Regions from separate parts of the Desulfomicrobium apsheronum genome, predicted to be linked through region 1. Evidence: riboswitches for the same ligand, from Rfam matches in the RefSeq annotation. Region 1 holds a riboswitch; each other region holds the start of a gene.
The links. A riboswitch is a leader RNA that binds a small molecule or an ion and turns the genes downstream of it on or off. The one in region 1 is predicted to bind thiamine pyrophosphate.

Region 2: linked by a shared signal. The riboswitch ahead of thiC (phosphomethylpyrimidine synthase ThiC) and the one ahead of thiS (sulfur carrier protein ThiS) in region 1 are both predicted to bind thiamine pyrophosphate.
Region 3: linked by a shared signal. The riboswitch ahead of thiM (hydroxyethylthiazole kinase) and the one ahead of thiS (sulfur carrier protein ThiS) in region 1 are both predicted to bind thiamine pyrophosphate.

What each region holds. Positions count from the first base shown of each region.
Region 1 covers NZ_FORX01000022.1:60,796-66,010, forward strand. The annotation lists gene BMZ40_RS16870 (inositol monophosphatase family protein) at 1-288, opposite strand, end outside; gene BMZ40_RS16875 (hydantoinase/oxoprolinase family protein) at 539-2,200, shown strand; gene BMZ40_RS16880 (histone deacetylase family protein) at 2,212-3,519, shown strand; TPP riboswitch at 4,057-4,158, shown strand; gene thiS (sulfur carrier protein ThiS) at 4,243-4,443, shown strand; gene BMZ40_RS16890 (thiazole synthase) at 4,503-5,215, shown strand, end outside.
Region 2 covers NZ_FORX01000005.1:193,842-199,056, reverse strand. The annotation lists gene BMZ40_RS07605 (protein adenylyltransferase SelO) at 1-651, opposite strand, end outside; gene BMZ40_RS07600 (chemotaxis protein CheX) at 914-1,372, opposite strand; gene BMZ40_RS07595 (PA2779 family protein) at 1,939-2,337, shown strand; gene BMZ40_RS07590 (cysteine peptidase family C39 domain-containing protein) at 2,324-2,875, shown strand; gene BMZ40_RS07585 (tetratricopeptide repeat protein) at 2,879-3,439, shown strand; TPP riboswitch at 3,485-3,578, shown strand; gene thiC (phosphomethylpyrimidine synthase ThiC) at 3,642-4,931, shown strand; gene BMZ40_RS07575 (cation-translocating P-type ATPase) at 5,157-5,215, shown strand, end outside.
Region 3 covers NZ_FORX01000008.1:73,775-78,989, forward strand. The annotation lists gene siaC (biofilm regulation phosphoprotein SiaC) at 1-294, shown strand, start outside; gene siaD (biofilm regulation diguanylate cyclase SiaD) at 291-1,085, shown strand; TPP riboswitch at 1,122-1,212, shown strand; gene thiM (hydroxyethylthiazole kinase) at 1,282-2,097, shown strand; gene thiE (thiamine phosphate synthase) at 2,090-2,725, shown strand; gene thiD (bifunctional hydroxymethylpyrimidine kinase/phosphomethylpyrimidine kinase) at 2,722-3,537, shown strand; gene BMZ40_RS09600 (ABC transporter ATP-binding protein) at 3,540-4,301, shown strand; gene BMZ40_RS09605 (ABC transporter permease) at 4,298-5,047, shown strand; gene BMZ40_RS09610 (hypothetical protein) at 5,044-5,215, shown strand, end outside.

The DNA of each region.
Region 1 (5,215 bases):
AATGGGCAGGCCGTGAGCGTAGTTGGTGGTGCCGTCCACCGGGTCGACGATCCAGGTCAGCGCGCCGGGAGCGAGGGATTCGTGCGACTCCTCGGCCAGGACCGTCGAGCCGGGAAGCAATGCCGGCAAACCCTCAAGCAGCAGCTTCTCCACCGCCAGATCGGTCTGGGTGACCAGATCGATGCGCCCCTTGAAGGTGATCTCCTTGGCGTCGCTCCACTGCGCACGCACCACACCGCCCGCCTGCCGCACGCAGGCCAAAAAACCGTCCACCAACTGTTTATCCATGATTTCCCTCCGTTTACTGAATTCTGCTTGCGCTTCGTCTTCAGTCCGGTAAATATGCAACTTGAAAAAGCAACTTGTGTTTCCTGCCTTCGCCCCGCCGCCACCTTGTTCCCGCTCCGGGGTGCGACAGACCTGAAAAAAACACAAGCCCCAAGCCTCTGCCTCTTCCCCAAAATCATTGAGGAATCGCCGAGGCGACCGGGAGCCGCTGCACCCGCCGCGGCCAACAGTCAGCCCAAGGATCGGACTTATGCTTATCGGAATCGATGTCGGAGGAACCCACACGGACGGCGTCTGCATCCGGGACGGCCGGGTGGAAGCCATGGCCAAGGTCCCCACGGATCACGACAACCTGCTCGCGACCATCACCGAGGCGTTGTGCGCCATCCTGAAGGATTGCAAAGGCGCGGAAATCCGCACCATCAACCTGAGCACCACTTTGTCCACCAACTCCATCGTCACCGGCCACACCGAAAAAGTGGGCATGTTCGTCATTCCCGGACCGGGAATCGACGCGGGAGCATACGCGCTGGGCAGCCAGTACCATATCCTGTCAGGATGCGTCGACCATCGCGGAGCCATCTCCGCCAAGGCCCGGGTGGACCAGATCAAACCCATGGCCGCGCGCTGTCGCGAAGAGGGCATCCGCGTCTACGGAGTAGTGGGCAAGTTCTGCACGCGCAATCCCGAACAGGAAACGGCCATTGCCGAGGCCCTCGCCCCGCAAGCCGATTTCGTGACCCAGGGACACCGCGTGTCCGAATCCCTCAATTTCGGACGGCGCATCAGCACCGTCTATTACAACTCGGCCGTCTGGCGCACCTTCAACGCCTTTGCCGACGCCCTTGAGCAGAGCCTCAAGGACCTCAGCATCCAGGCCGACATCAACATCGTGAAAGCCGACGGCGGGACCATGCCCCTGAAGCTGGCCCGGGAGATTCCGGTGCAGTCCATCTTCTCCGGGCCTGCCGCCTCAGTCATGGGCATCCTCAGCACCTCTCCGGTGCAGGAGGACGCGCTGATCCTCGACATCGGCGGCACGACCACGGACATGGCCGTGCTCCTGGACGGCGTCCCGCTCCTTGAGCGCGACGGCATCTCCATCGGCGAACACCCCACCCTGGTGCGGGCGCTCAAGGTCGAATCCATCGGCATCGGCGGCGACTCGTTCATCAGCTCCCGCGACGGCCAGTTGCGGGTCGGACCGGATCGCCACGGCCCGTGCATGGCTGCCGGCGGGCCCGCCCCGGCGCTCATGGACGCCATGAACGTCCTCGGGCACGCCTCTTTCGGCGACCGGGAGCGCTCGGCCAAAGGCATCAAGGAAGTGGCCATGACCCAGGGCCTGTCCGCCCGCGAATGCGCCGAACAGGCCGTCAGTCTGGCCATGGACATCCTCAAGAAAAAGGTTGCGGCTTTCCTGGCGGCCATCAATGCCCGCCCGGTCTACACCATCCAGGAAATCCTGGAAGACCGGATCGTGCGCCCCAAGAGCATCCTGCTCATCGGCGGTCCGGCCGTGGCCATGGTCCCGCTCCTGGAAGAAGCCTTCGGCCTGCCCGTGGTGGCCCCGCAGCACGCGGAAGTGGCCAACGCCATCGGCGCATGCCTGACCCGGCCGACCCAGTCCCTGGTCCTGACCGTGGACACCTCGCGCGGCAGTTTCACCGTGCCGGGCCTTGGTATCCACAAGACCGTCAAGCGCACCTACACCCTTGAAGAGGCCGTGCACGACGCCACCACCATGCTGCGGGCCGAACTGGACCGTCAGGGCATTCCCGCCGAGGAAGGCGACATCCAGGTCATCCAGGCCGATGCCTTCAACATGGTCGAGGGGCACTACACCATCGGCCGCAACATCCGTGTCCGCTGTCAGATGCGACCCGGCGTCACCACCATCCTGGCATCCTGAACGGAGGGACCATGCTCACCGCACAATCAAGCCTCGGCATCATTTTCTTCCCGGCCTTCGACTGGGCCATCTCCCCCACCCATCCCGAGCGGGAGGAGCGACTGCTCTACACCCAGGACCAGTTCCGGGAAGAGGGCATCTTCGACATCGAGGGCATCCGCGAATATCGCCCCCTGGTGGCCGAGGAAAAAGACATCATGCGCGCCCATTTCTGCTTTCCCAGCGTGAAGTCCGTGTGCACGGATTCGCATTTCATATCGGCCGGAGGAGTGATCCGCGCGGCCCAACTGGTCATGCAAAAGGAACGGCAACGCGCCTTCGCGGTGGTCCGGCCTCCCGGGCACCATGCCATGCGCACGGTTCACGGCAGCCGCGGCTTCTGCAACATCAACATCGAAGCGGTCATGATCGAATGGATCCGCGAGAACTACGGCAACCTGCGCGTGGCCATCATCGACACGGACTGCCACCACGGCGACGGCACCCAGGACATCTACTGGCATGACCCGGACGTGCTCTTCATCTCGCTGCATCAGGACGGCCGCACCATCTACCCCGGCACGGGCTTCCCCTCGGAGTCCGGCGGCCCCAAGGCCCTGGGCCGAACCATCAACGTGCCCATGCCCCCGCGCACCTCGGATGAAGGCTATCTCATGACCGTGGAGAGGATCGTCATGCCCATCCTCGATCACTTCAAACCCGACCTGATCATCAACTCCGCCGGGCAGGACAACCATTTCTCCGACCCCATCACCAACATGAACTTCACGGCCCAAGGCTACGCCAAGCTCACCCAGATGCTCAAACCCGACATCGCGGTGCTCGAAGGCGGATACGCCATCAAGGGCGCGCTGCCCTACGTCAACCTGGGCATCAGCCTGGCGCTGGCCGGAGTGGATTTCTCCGCCGTGCAGGAACCCGATCTGGACCGGGAGAAGATTCGCGAACAAAAATCCACCATCGACTATCTCGAAGCCCTGTGCGACCAGCTGCCGGAAGTCTACTTCAACCCCAGACCCTCTGAAGCCGTACGCGAGAACGGATATTTCACGCGTCGCCGCTCCATCTACTACGACACGGACGACATCACCGAGACCCAGGTCGAGCGTCTCAAGGACTGTCCGCACTGCCCGGGACTTCTCATCGTCGAGAGCGAAACCGCGAAGACGCCCAAATCCCTGGGGCTGCACGTACCGGTGCAGGGCTGCGACATGTGCAGCCAGGAAGCCGAGGAGCGTTTCGCCAAATCCCGCCAGGCAGGATACGCCCACGCCCAGCTCTCCGACCGCGTGACCAAAAGATACGAATACGCCAAATAAAAGGCGCCGGGCAGAGGGCTCCCCTCTGCCCGCCCCCCTTCCAAACGACGCTGATCATGCCCTGAGCCCATCCCCCTGCCTTCTGATTTCATTTACTTTCGACCATTCAACATCAGGATGGATTCCCGCCTTCGCGGGAATGACTACTTTTTGCTGCGATAGATTGAATTCTGGATGGCGACATCAATAACGCTCATTGACGCATCAACTCAACTCTACGAAATTAAAGAAGAAGTCATTGCCTTCACAACGCAACGACGGAGCCTCAAACGTCCGGCAGCGTTGCGGGGTGTTTCGGGCAAGGGTCGGCGACTGTCTGACCGATCCAGGCATCGTTTGTTCAGCCGTCGCGTGTCGTCCAGAGCGCGAGCCGCTGTTCAGAGGGGCGACGGCTGAACTCTACGAGGCCGAAGAGGGAGTTTCGGCGGCCCTTGCCCGAAACGCCCCGCAACGCTCACTCGGTGTCCGACATAGTCATCATCGCAAACCACCTCATCCTCACCTTTACAACCCCACCCGATCCACATAAAGCTACCAACCACAAGCTGGGGGAGCCCGATGGGCTGAGAGGGGACACGTTCCCGACCCTTACGACCTGACGCAGATTATGCTGCCGTAGGGAAGCTGGTTCCGGAAAACACCCATTCATCGAACCGCGCCCCATCCGGCGCGGTTTTCTTTTTTGCGCTCCGCCCGGCCTGCAACAAAAACGCGGAGGCACCCATGCACATCACCGTCAACGGACGCACCCAGGACATGGAATCCGGCCAGACACTGCAAGGCCTGATCCTGTCCATGAACCTCGATCCATCCGTGGTCGTGGCCGAACTGAACCAGAGCATCGTGCCCGGCGACAAATTCGCCTCCACCAGCCTTTGCGACGGCGACCGGCTGGAACTGCTGAGCTTTGTCGGCGGCGGCTGACCCTGCCCCGGCAATGACGACCAGACTCCTTTCCCACACCGCAAACAGCGAGAATCACCATGGAACATACCGACATTTTTGAAATCGGTGGCAAGCGCCTGAGCAGCCGCCTGTTCACCGGCACGGGCAAGTACGGCAACGACGCGCTCATCGCGCCTGTGTGTGAGGCCTCCGGCTCCGAGGTCATCACCGTGGCCCTGCGCCGGGTGGATCTGGACGGCAAGACGGATAACGTCATGAAGCATATCCCCTCACACATGACCCTGCTGCCCAACACCTCCGGGGCGCGCAACGCCGACGAGGCCGTACGCATCGCCCGACTGGCCCGGGCCATGGGCTGCGGGGACTGGATCAAGATCGAGGTCATTTCCGACAACCGCTACCTGCTGCCCGACGGATACGAGACCGCCAAGGCTACGGAAATCCTGGCCAGGGAAGGCTTCGTGGTCCTGCCGTACATGAACCCCGACCTCTACGTGGCCCGCTCCCTGGCCGATGCCGGGGCGGCGGCGATCATGCCGCTGGGCGCGCCCATCGGCACCAACCGGGGCCTTCGAACCGAAGAGATGATTCGCATCCTCATCGAGGAAATGGAGCTGCCCATCATCGTCGACGCGGGCATCGGCGCTCCCAGCCAGGCCTGCCGGGCCATGGAGATGGGGGCCGCGGCCTGTCTGGTCAACACGGCCATCGCCACGGCCTCGGACCCCGTGCTCATGGGCCGGGCCTTCGGGCGGGCGGTGACGGCCGGACGCGAAGCCTGGCTGGCCGG
Region 2 (5,215 bases), on a different contig from region 1:
GTAATGGCGGCGCATGGTGTATTCGGCCAGGATGCGCAGATCGTCGGTCTTGTTGCGCGCCGCAAGGTATTCGAAGGTGCCCACGCGGATGTGGCTGCTCGCCACGCGGGTCAGGATGGCCCCGGCCTGGGTTGTTTCGCGGTGCACGGGTTCGCCGGTGGTGGCCACGGCGAGGCTGCGCGTCGTCGGGATTCCAAGGGCGTGCATGGCTTCGCTGATGATGTATTCGCGGAGCATGGGTCCAAGGGCGGCGCGCCCGTCGCCCCGGCGGGAAAAGGGGGTCTGGCCCGAGCCCTTGAGCTGGATGTCGAAGCGTTCGCCCCTCGCGGTGACATGTTCGCCGAGAAGAATGGCGCGGCCATCGCCGAGCATGGTGAAATGCCCGAACTGATGTCCCGCGTAGGCCTGGGCAATGGGATCCGCGCCTGCGGGGAGGTTGTTTCCGGCAAAAACGGCGGCCCCTTCCGGACCGTCGAGACTGTCCGCATCAAGGCCCAGGGACGCCGCCAGTTCGCGATTCAGGAGGGCAAGTTCCGGTTTTTTTACCGCAACGGGCTTTTGGCGCACGAAAAGGGATTCGGGCAGACGGGTGTAGCTATTGTCGAAATTCCAGCCTTGTCCGGCGAGTGGATTTTGATCTTGAGAAGACATGGCGCTCCAGTGGGTTTGGATGCAAAAAAGGGATACTCTTGATAGTCATTACTGTTTTTGGAGTCGAACGGCAATGACGGCATGGAGATACCAATCGGCAGGATTTCCGAGAGATCGCTTTGGGGAAGTCAGGGTGCGGGCGGAAAGGGCCTGGAGGATGGCAGGGAGGGCGCAAGCCGGTTCACCGGCCATAGGGTTGAATGTGCCTGCGCCATTGGCGTGGCGATGCTTTTTCCTTTATGATTATGAGACGTGCGTCGTTCTAGTCGAAGCAGAATTCGAGGGTAAATTTTCCAGCCTGACAGGAGAAGGGGATGGCGATGGCCCGCGCCGAGGTCCGGTATGATATGGAGTGGTTGTCTCCCATGATGACCGACGGTGTGGATCCTTGAAGTTTCAGGCCCATGTTCACCAATCCGACCCGTGCATGGCCGGAGATCATGTTCGTGATCTCGCCCATGGCGTCCTGCACGTCCTGTACGACATCCTCGATGGCGTCGCCGAGCATTTGCCTGACTATGTAAACGGCCGTGTTTTTATCGAAAGAGATGCAGAAAGTCCCTTTTTTGTCGCCGGTGATGCCGATCAAGGCCGAAACACAGCCGCAGGCAATCTTGTCTTTTTTTACATAGGGCGGACCGGCCACGACCTCAAGAGCCGCAGCGGCGGAGAGCACATGCTTGGTTGCGCTTATGAAGGGCTTGGCCAGATCGGGGCTCATTGAACACTCCTGGGATGGTTTGAGAATAGAAAGTGCTTTTTTGCAGGATGCATCACGTTCTATTTCAACCACAGACTCTTTTTCAATTTTGTTCAAAAACAGGTGATGCAGTTTTTAAATCTAAAGTCTTAATATTGGCGAATGTCAATAGATCTCCTTGTAAGACATTTGAAGTGTGACACGTCGACTCGCGATGCAGGGAGAGTACTTGTCATACGTCGGTTTGGCGCGTTGTGAAATTCTCCGAAGTTTGCATGTTGCCGAATTGAATGCAGAACCATGGAGCGTATTTTTCGTGGTTGGGATCTTGCGGCCCACTCGTTCGCCAGGAGCGTTCAAGCCGGATGTTGGCCATGGCGTCCTTGTCGTGCGCAGGGGCGTTCACGTTTGAAACCGGTTTGACTATCAAGCCTCAAGCACTGTAGGAAAGGGTTACTTTCCTTCCTGCGTGCTTGGTCCGACAGGTGTCGAATCTGTGTCTGGGCATGCTTGGGTATGCTTGGGCATGCTTGGGCATGCCGGTAGGTCGCGGAGCTTGTGAACATCATTTCATGGAGGCTTGAAGCATGAATCGACAAAAATGGTTTTTCAACACGCGCGTGTGCTGGCCGATTCTGGTCGCTTATCTCTTTATCGCGTTCGTTCCTTCCAACGCCGAGGCCTTTCTGGCGCAAAGCCGCCTGTCTTCTGGCGAGATCGTGTCCGAGCGCGGCGCCGACATCGCTTCCATCCAGAGCGCACTGGAGAACAAGGTCGTGACCCAGCGGCTGGCGGACTACGGCCTGACTCCGGAAGAGGTGGATGCGAAGCTCGGTTCGCTCTCCAACGAGCAGCTGCACCAGCTGGCCGGTCTCTCCGGCGACGTGGGCGGTGGCGTTCTCGGGGCGGTCATCGCGGTCCTGCTGGTCATTTTGCTGGTCGTGCTCATCCTGCACATAAGCGACAAGCGCATTGTCATCAGCTAGGGCGCTTTGCCCGCTGGTCCTGATCCTGGTGTTCTCCTGTGCGGGGTGCTTGCAGCGTCCCGCCTTTCAGCCGGTTCAGGAATCTTTTCCCCGCGCGGTGCGGCTTCAGGTGCCGTTCGTTCCCCAGACCCAGGTCAATGACTGCGGACCGGCGGCCCTGGCCTCGGTGCTGGCTTTTCACGGCAGGCACGTTGCCCTGGATGAAGTGACGCGCCGCGTCTTCACCCCGGGCCTTGAGCGCTCGCTGCTTCCCGACATGGAGAACCATGCCCGTTCGCTGGGTTTCACGACCCGATCCGGGCGCGGCGACCTGGACATGGTCCGCGCCATGATCGACTCTGGAGGGCCGGTCATCCTCATGCTCGACATGGGCACGAAGATGTTCAGCCAGGGGCATTACGTGGTCGTCTATGGATACGATCACGATCCCGGCGGGCTGCTCATGCACGTGGGAACCAGCGGGGACATGTTTCTGCCCAATCGCGACCTGCTCGACCGCTGGGAACGCATGAACCGACTATATCTGTTTCTGGAGTGAACCGTGCGCCTTGCCTGCTGTCTTGTCTTTTGCATTGCCTTTGCCCTGGCCGGCTGCGCCACGCCACGGATAGTCGTGCTCTCCGATCCGCTGGATGCCAGGGAACACAATGATCTCGGAGCCTCCTACGAGACTTCCGGGGAACTTGATCTGGCCCTCATGGCCTACGAAACCGCCGCCGCCAAGGACCGCTCCTGGGATCAGCCGCTCATCAATCTGGGCAACGTGCATGCGGCCCTGGGTGACTGGGCGCAGGCCGCGGCCAGTTACCGACAGGCCCTGAAACGAAATCCTGAAAATCCCGAGGCCATGAACAATCTGGCCTTTGCCCAGACAAATCTGGGGCAGGAGCGGGACGCTCTGAAATGGTCCGCCCAGGCTCTAAAGATCGAGCCCGGTAACGTGCTTTTCAAGAGCACCCGGGCGCTGGTCCTGTCTCGAACTGGCGAGAAAGCCGAGGCATTGAGACTTTTGGACGAGGCCCTGCGGGATTTGCCGGGCGAGAACCCGCTACGCGAAGAAATAATCGCCCTGCGCGACCAGATAGCAGGGGCCGCACCTTGAAAGATCCCGCCGTTGACCTTGGGTTTGGAACCGACTAAGCATCACGACAGAAGTTGGGGGTGGCTCGCATGAGCCTGAGATTATACCCTTTGAACCTGATCTGGATAATTCCAGCGTAGGAAAACGAAAAAACATGGTGACGCTCGTGCGGCCGTTTTCCTTTGCTGGAAAGCGGCTTTTTTCATTTTCAACCGAGGTCAACATGACACAGTCGATTTTTGCCCGAGAGGGAACGATTACCCCTGAAATGCGGGTAGTGGCGGAGAAGGAGAATCTGGATCCTGAAATCATTCGTGATGGCGTGGCACAGGGGCGGATCGTCATCCCAAAGAACGTGGGGCGGAATTTTTCCGTCGAGGGAATCGGCGCGGGCCTGAAAACCAAGGTCAACGCCAACATCGGGACATCCGGAGTGCAGGGTGCGCTGGACATTGAATTGAGCAAACTCGATGTGGCGGTCAGGGCCGGAGCGCACAGCGTCATGGACCTGTCCACGGGCCGCGATCTGATGACCACCCGGCGCGCGATCCTTCATCATTCGCCGGTCATGGTCGGGGCCGTTCCCCTGTATGCGGTGGCCGCCGATCTGGTCGATGCCGGACAATCAATAGAAGCCATGACCGCGTCCTTGCTGCTCGAATCCATCGAGGCGCAGTGCGCGGAAGGGCTTGATTACATCACCGTGCACTGCGGAGTGACCCGCGAGGCCGTGGCAAGGACGCATGCGCAGGACCGGGTGGCCGGGATCGTCAGCCGTGGCGGGGCGCTCCTGGCGGCCTGGATGGAACGCAACAACCGTGAAAATCCGTTGCTGGAGGAATTCGACAGGCTCCTCGACATCGCGTTTCGCTTCGATGTCACTCTGAGCCTGGGTGATGGGCTGCGCCCCGGGGCGGTCAGCGACGCCACGGACTCCGCGCAGATCCAGGAGCTGCTGGTCATCGGGGAGCTGGGCAGACGGGCCAGGGCCAGAGGTGTTCAGGTCATGATCGAGGGGCCGGGACACATGCCCCTGAATCAGATCGCGGGCAACGTCATGTTGCAAAAGCGCATCTGCGACGGCGCGCCCTTTTATGTGCTGGGACCTTTGACCACGGACATCGCGCCCGGATACGACCACATCACCGCCGCCATCGGAGGCGCTGTAGCGGCGGCGGCCGGTGCGGATTTTCTGTGCTATGTGACTCCCGCCGAGCATCTTTGCCTGCCTGACATGGACGATGTGCATCAGGGCGTGATCAGTACGCTCATCGCGGCGCATTCCGGTGATATCGCCAAGGGTGTCCCAGGCGCCATGGACCGGGACCGCGCTTTGTCCGTTTGCCGCAAGGAACTGGACTGGGATGGCATGTTCGCGGCGGCCCTGGACCAGGATCTGCCCAGGCGCCGCTGGGAGGAAAATCGCGCCAGCGAAGGCAAGACCTGCACCATGTGCGGCAAGCTCTGCGCCATGGATGCCCACAATTCCCTGCGTCGGGGATGTTCTTCCTGAATGACGGATCGCAAGATCGGGCCTGTCGCCGTGCTTTGACGAGGCGGCAGGCACGGAAATTCGCGATGCGCCCCGTTCTCCCCAAGGGAAGCCAAGAATCGGGGCGCATTGCCTTGAAAGTTCTCCGGCGTTATCGTGAAGGCGATTTCACACATAGCGCTCTTGCAACCGATTCATCCTCGGCAGACGTGCGGCGGCCGAAGATGTTCCGACAGGAAAGAGAACATGACCGAATTTTCAGGCAACGAACACAGAACCTGGCACGTGCTTCCTGTCTCGGAAGT
Region 3 (5,215 bases), on a different contig from region 1:
GATTCATATCCCGAGAATCCCTTTGAATTCTTTCAGCCGATCATCGACTGGATCGATGATTTTCTGAAGAATGACGACCGCCCCCTGGCCTTCGACCTGGAACTGATCTATCTCAACACCAGTAGCATCCGGGCCATGATGGACATCTTCGACCGCCTGGAGGAATCCCACCAGGGCGGACGACCGGTCAGCGTCGCCTGGAGCTATGATCCGGAAAACGAACGCGTCGGCGAACTGGCCGAGGAATTCAAGGAAGACTGCACCTTTCCCTTCACCATCGCCCCGAGGTCATGAACATGACGCAGTGTCCGCCCGAAGACAGCCTTGAGCCGCGCATCGAGGCCATTCTCGCCGCTGACGCGCCTCCGGAGGGGTGGAAGAAGGCGCTTGAAACGCTCTTTGAGCGTTACCTCGACCAACAGCGCCTGCTGGACCGGCTGACCCACATCGCGGACCGTTTTCAGGCCGCCGAACGCGAACGCAGCCAAGGCTATCTGGCCAATTACGAAAAGAAAGTCCGGCAGCTGGAAAAAATCGTGCGCATCAGCGACCAGTACCAGACCATGCTGCATCAGCTCAAGGAACGCCTGGAGCACGCCTCCAACTACGATTCCCTGACAGGCCTGCCCAACCGCCGCTACATGACCATGCGTCTGGAGGAAGCCGCTTCCCGGGCAACGCGGAAGCCCGACGGCGGATTCGCGGTCATGATCGCGGACATCGACCATTTCAAGGAAGTGAACGACAACTTCGGACACGCCGCCGGAGACCAGTTGCTCCAGGCCGTGGCCCGGGCCCTGGAACTTTCGCTGCGTGAATACGACCTGTGCGCGCGCTGGGGCGGAGAGGAATTTCTGTTCCTCTTCCCGGCCTGCGACGCAACCAGCGCTCCGGTCGTGGCGGAACGGCTGCGCCAGTCCGTGATCGGGGCTCAAAGAATCCGCGACGAAATTCCCGCCCCCACGGTCAGCATCGGCTTCACGATTCACAGGCCCGGAGAACCCGTGGACACGACCCTGCTGCGCGCGGACCAGGCCCTCTACAAGGCCAAGGACGCCGGGCGAAACTGTGCCGTCGGGGAGTGAGCTTGACAGCCAATCCCGCTTGTCCTAGCCAGAAATCAGTTTTTGCAGGGGTGGCGAGGAGCCTGAGATGATACCCGTTGAACCTGATCTGGATCATGCCAGCGAAGGGAATTGCAAGACTTGAGGCCCTGACAGGCCAATCCCCCCATTCCTCGCCCCTGCTGACCCAAATATCAACAGCAGTGCGAGGTGCACCGTGTCCGATTTTGCCCGCAAGGCCGCAGACAACCTGCGCGCCCTCAGACAGACCAAACCGCTTATTCACAACATCACCAATTTCGTGGTCATGAACTACACCGCCAACGCCCTTCTGGCCTGCGGCGCGTCTCCGGTCATGGCCCATGCCGAAAATGAAGTCGAAGAGATGGTTGCCTACGCTGGGGCGCTGGTGCTGAACATAGGCACGCTGACCGATGTCTGGGTGGCGGCCATGCTCAAGGCCGGACGCAGGGCCACGGCGCTCGGCAAGCCCATCATCCTCGATCCGGTGGGCTCCGGGGCGACGACCCTGCGCACCGAGACCGCAAAATCCATCCTGGCCTGGACAAAGGTCAGCGTGGTGCGTGGCAACGCCTCCGAGATTCTGTCCCTGGCCGGACAGAACGCGGCCACCAAGGGCGTGGACTCCACTGACTCCATCGAGGACGCGGCCAAGGCCGCCGGAGCCCTGGCCCGCGAACTGGGCACCACCCTGGCCATCACCGGACCCACCGATCTGGTCACCGACGGACGACGCACGCTGGTCATCGAAGGCGGGCACTCGCTCATGCCCTGCGTCACGGGCACGGGCTGCTCGGCCACGGCCCTGGTCGGCGCCTTCCACGCGGTGGACCCCGATCCCGTCTCCGCCGCCGCCTCGGCCCTGGCCTTTTTGGGGGTGGCCGGAGAGAGGGCGGGAGCGCTGGCCGCCGGCCCCGGCTCCTTTCAGATCCATCTTCTGGACGCCCTCTTCAATCTCACACCCGAGGACCTGGCCAGGGAATGCCGCATCCGCGAGGAACACCATGCCTGATCTGTCCCTGTACCTGGTCACGGACCGAGAGCTGTCTCTTGGCCGCTCCACTTTGGACATCGTCCGCGCCGCCGTGGCCGGGGGAGTGACCTGCGTGCAGCTGCGGGAAAAACGCTGCGCGACCCGCGAATTCGTGGCCGAAGCTCGGGCCGTGCGTGAATTGCTGGTCGGAACCGGCGTCCCGCTCATCATCAACGACCGCATCGACGTGGCCCTGGCCGTAAGCGCCGACGGCGTGCACCTGGGCCAAACCGACATGCTCATCGCCGACGCCCGTCGCTTGACGGGTCCGGACATGCTCATCGGCATCTCGGCCGAGTGCGTGGCGGACGCGATCCGCGCCCAGGCCGAAGGCGCGGACTATGTGGGCATAAGCCCCGTCTTTGCCACCCCGACCAAAACCGACACAGCCCCGGCGCTGGGCCTTGACGGCGTGGCCGCCATCCGCGCGGCCGTGTCCCTGCCCCTGGTCGGCATCGGCGGCATCGGCCCGGACAACGCGGCCGAAGTCATCCGCGCCGGATGCGACGGCATCGCCGTGGTCTCGGCCATCGTCTCCGCCCCTGATCCAAAAGAGGCTGCCTCTCGACTCAGAACCATCATCCGCGCAGCCAAGGAGCTTTCATGAACCAGCGCAAATATCACCGCGTACTGACCATCGCCGGATCCGACAGCGGGGGCGGGGCCGGAATCCAGGCCGACCTCAAGACCATCGCGGCCCACGGCTGCTATGGGGCCAGCGTCATCACCGCCCTGACCGCCCAGAACACCCTGGGCGTGACCGGCATCCACGCCGTGCCCGTCGAATTCGTGGCCGCGCAGATGGACGCGGTGCTTTGCGACATCGGGGCCGACGCGGTGAAGATCGGCATGCTCTTCTCCCCGGAACTGATCCGCACCGTGGCCAGGGGGCTGGCCAGGCACGGGGTGGGGATCATCGTGCTCGACCCGGTCATGGTCGCCCAGAGCGGCGACAAGCTGTTGCAGGACGAAGCCATCGACGCCCTGAAGTCGGAACTCATCCCCATGGCCACGCTCATCACGCCCAACCTGCCCGAAGCCTCGGTGCTGCTCGGGCGGGACATCGCCACGCAGGCGGTGGCCATGGAAGCGCTGGCGGACCTCGCGGCCATGGGCAGGGGGAGCGTGCTGGTCAAGGGCGGGCATCTGGAGTCGGGCGACAGCGACGACATCCTCTACATCGGGCCGGAAAAACGCGTCGTGACCCTGCCGGGCGTACGCATCCAGACCCGCAACAACCACGGCACGGGCTGCACCCTGTCCTCGGCCATCGCCTCGAACCTGGCCAAGGGCGAAGACATGGAAACGGCCGTGCGCAACGCCAAGGAATACATCAGCGAAGCCATCCGGGCCGGAGCCGCCTACGTCATCGGCCATGGACACGGGCCTGTGCATCACTTCCACCGGTTCTTCAAATAGCCGTGCACGCTCCCGCCACCGCGCAGGCCGCGCCAGGCATCGCCCTTGAAGGCATCTCCCTCGATTTCGAGGGCCGACCGCTGTTCGCGGACCTGAATCTGACCCTCGGGGGCGGCCGGACGACCTGCATCCTGGGCCCGAGCGGATGCGGCAAATCGACCCTCCTGAAGCTCATGGCCGGTGCTCCAAACCTCGACTTTTCCGGGCAGGTCCGTTTTGGCTCCGGCGGGACAGCCTCGGCACAGGTGGCCTGGATGAGCCAGAACGACCTGCTCCTGCCCTGGCTGACCCTGCGGGACAACGTCCTGCTCGGAGCCAGGCTCCGGGGCGAACTCTCACCCGAAAAGCGGGCCAGGGCCCTGGAACTGATCCACGAGGCGGGCCTGACCGGATACGAGGGCAAACTGCCGGAAGCCCTGTCCGGAGGCATGCGTCAGCGCGGAGCGCTCCTGCGCACCCTCATGGAGGAGCGCCCCGTCATCCTCATGGACGAACCCTTCTCCGCCCTGGACGCCCTGACCCGCGTGCGGCTGCAGAACCTTTCAGCGCGCCTGACCGCTGGCGCGACCGTGGTACTGGTCACCCACGATCCCATGGAGGCCCTGCGCCTGGGCCACGAAATCATCGTGCTCGGGGGCACGCCGGTGCGCGTGCTCGAAACCATGAAGCCCACAGGGCCGCCCCCGCGCGAGGCTGGAAGTTCCGAAGTGACCGGACTGTACGCGGGGCTGCTCAGACGTCTCATGAACGGAGATGCGGCATGAACTTCTTGCGTCCCCTCATCCTTGCGACAGGCTTTGTGATCCTGTGGCAGGTTCTGGTCATCCTGACCGGGGCTCCGCCGTACATCCTGCCCGGCCCCCTGCCCGTCGCCACGGCCCTGATCGAAAAATTCCCGCTGCTCCTCTCGCACTTGGGCACGACCCTGGCCGAGATCCTGCTCGGTCTGGCCCTGGGCACAGTCCTTGGAAGCAGCGCGGCCCTGGTCATGATCCTCTCGCCGCTGCTGAAGCGCTGGATGCTGCCCGTGCTGGTGATCAGCCAGGCCATCCCGGTCTTCGCCCTGGCTCCCATCCTGGTGCTGTGGCTTGGCTACGGCATGGCCTCCAAAGTTGCCATGGCGGTGCTGATCATCTTCTTCCCGGTGGCGTCATCCTTTTACTCGGGCATGCAGCGCACCGAGCCAGACCTGCTGGAGCTGGCCCGCATCATGGGCGCAAGGCCCCTGGCCGTGCTGCGCACCATCATCATCCCCTCGGCCCTGCCCGCCTTCGCGGCAGGCCTGCGCGTGGCCACGGCCGTGGCGCCCATCGGAGCCGTGGTCGGGGAATGGGTCGGGTCCAGCGCGGGCCTTGGCTTCTACATGCTCCACGCCAACGCCCGCATGCAGATCGACGTCATGTTCGCGGCCCTGACCGTTCTGGCGGCCACGTCCTTGGCGCTCTATTTCATAATCGACCGGCTGCTGGCCAGACTGGTTTACTGGCAGCCAAGACATGGGATGCAATGAAGACAAATGCTCACGCATGGGACATCCCCGCGCAGATGGGGATTCATGCCTTTCTGGCCTTGGCGAAGATGGATTCCCGCCTGCGCGGGAATGACCCTGATAAGGGCGCGAAACCTTGGTGCTGTAGCATGAAAACAAAAATTCCGCCGTGCTTTGCTCCCACCGCTG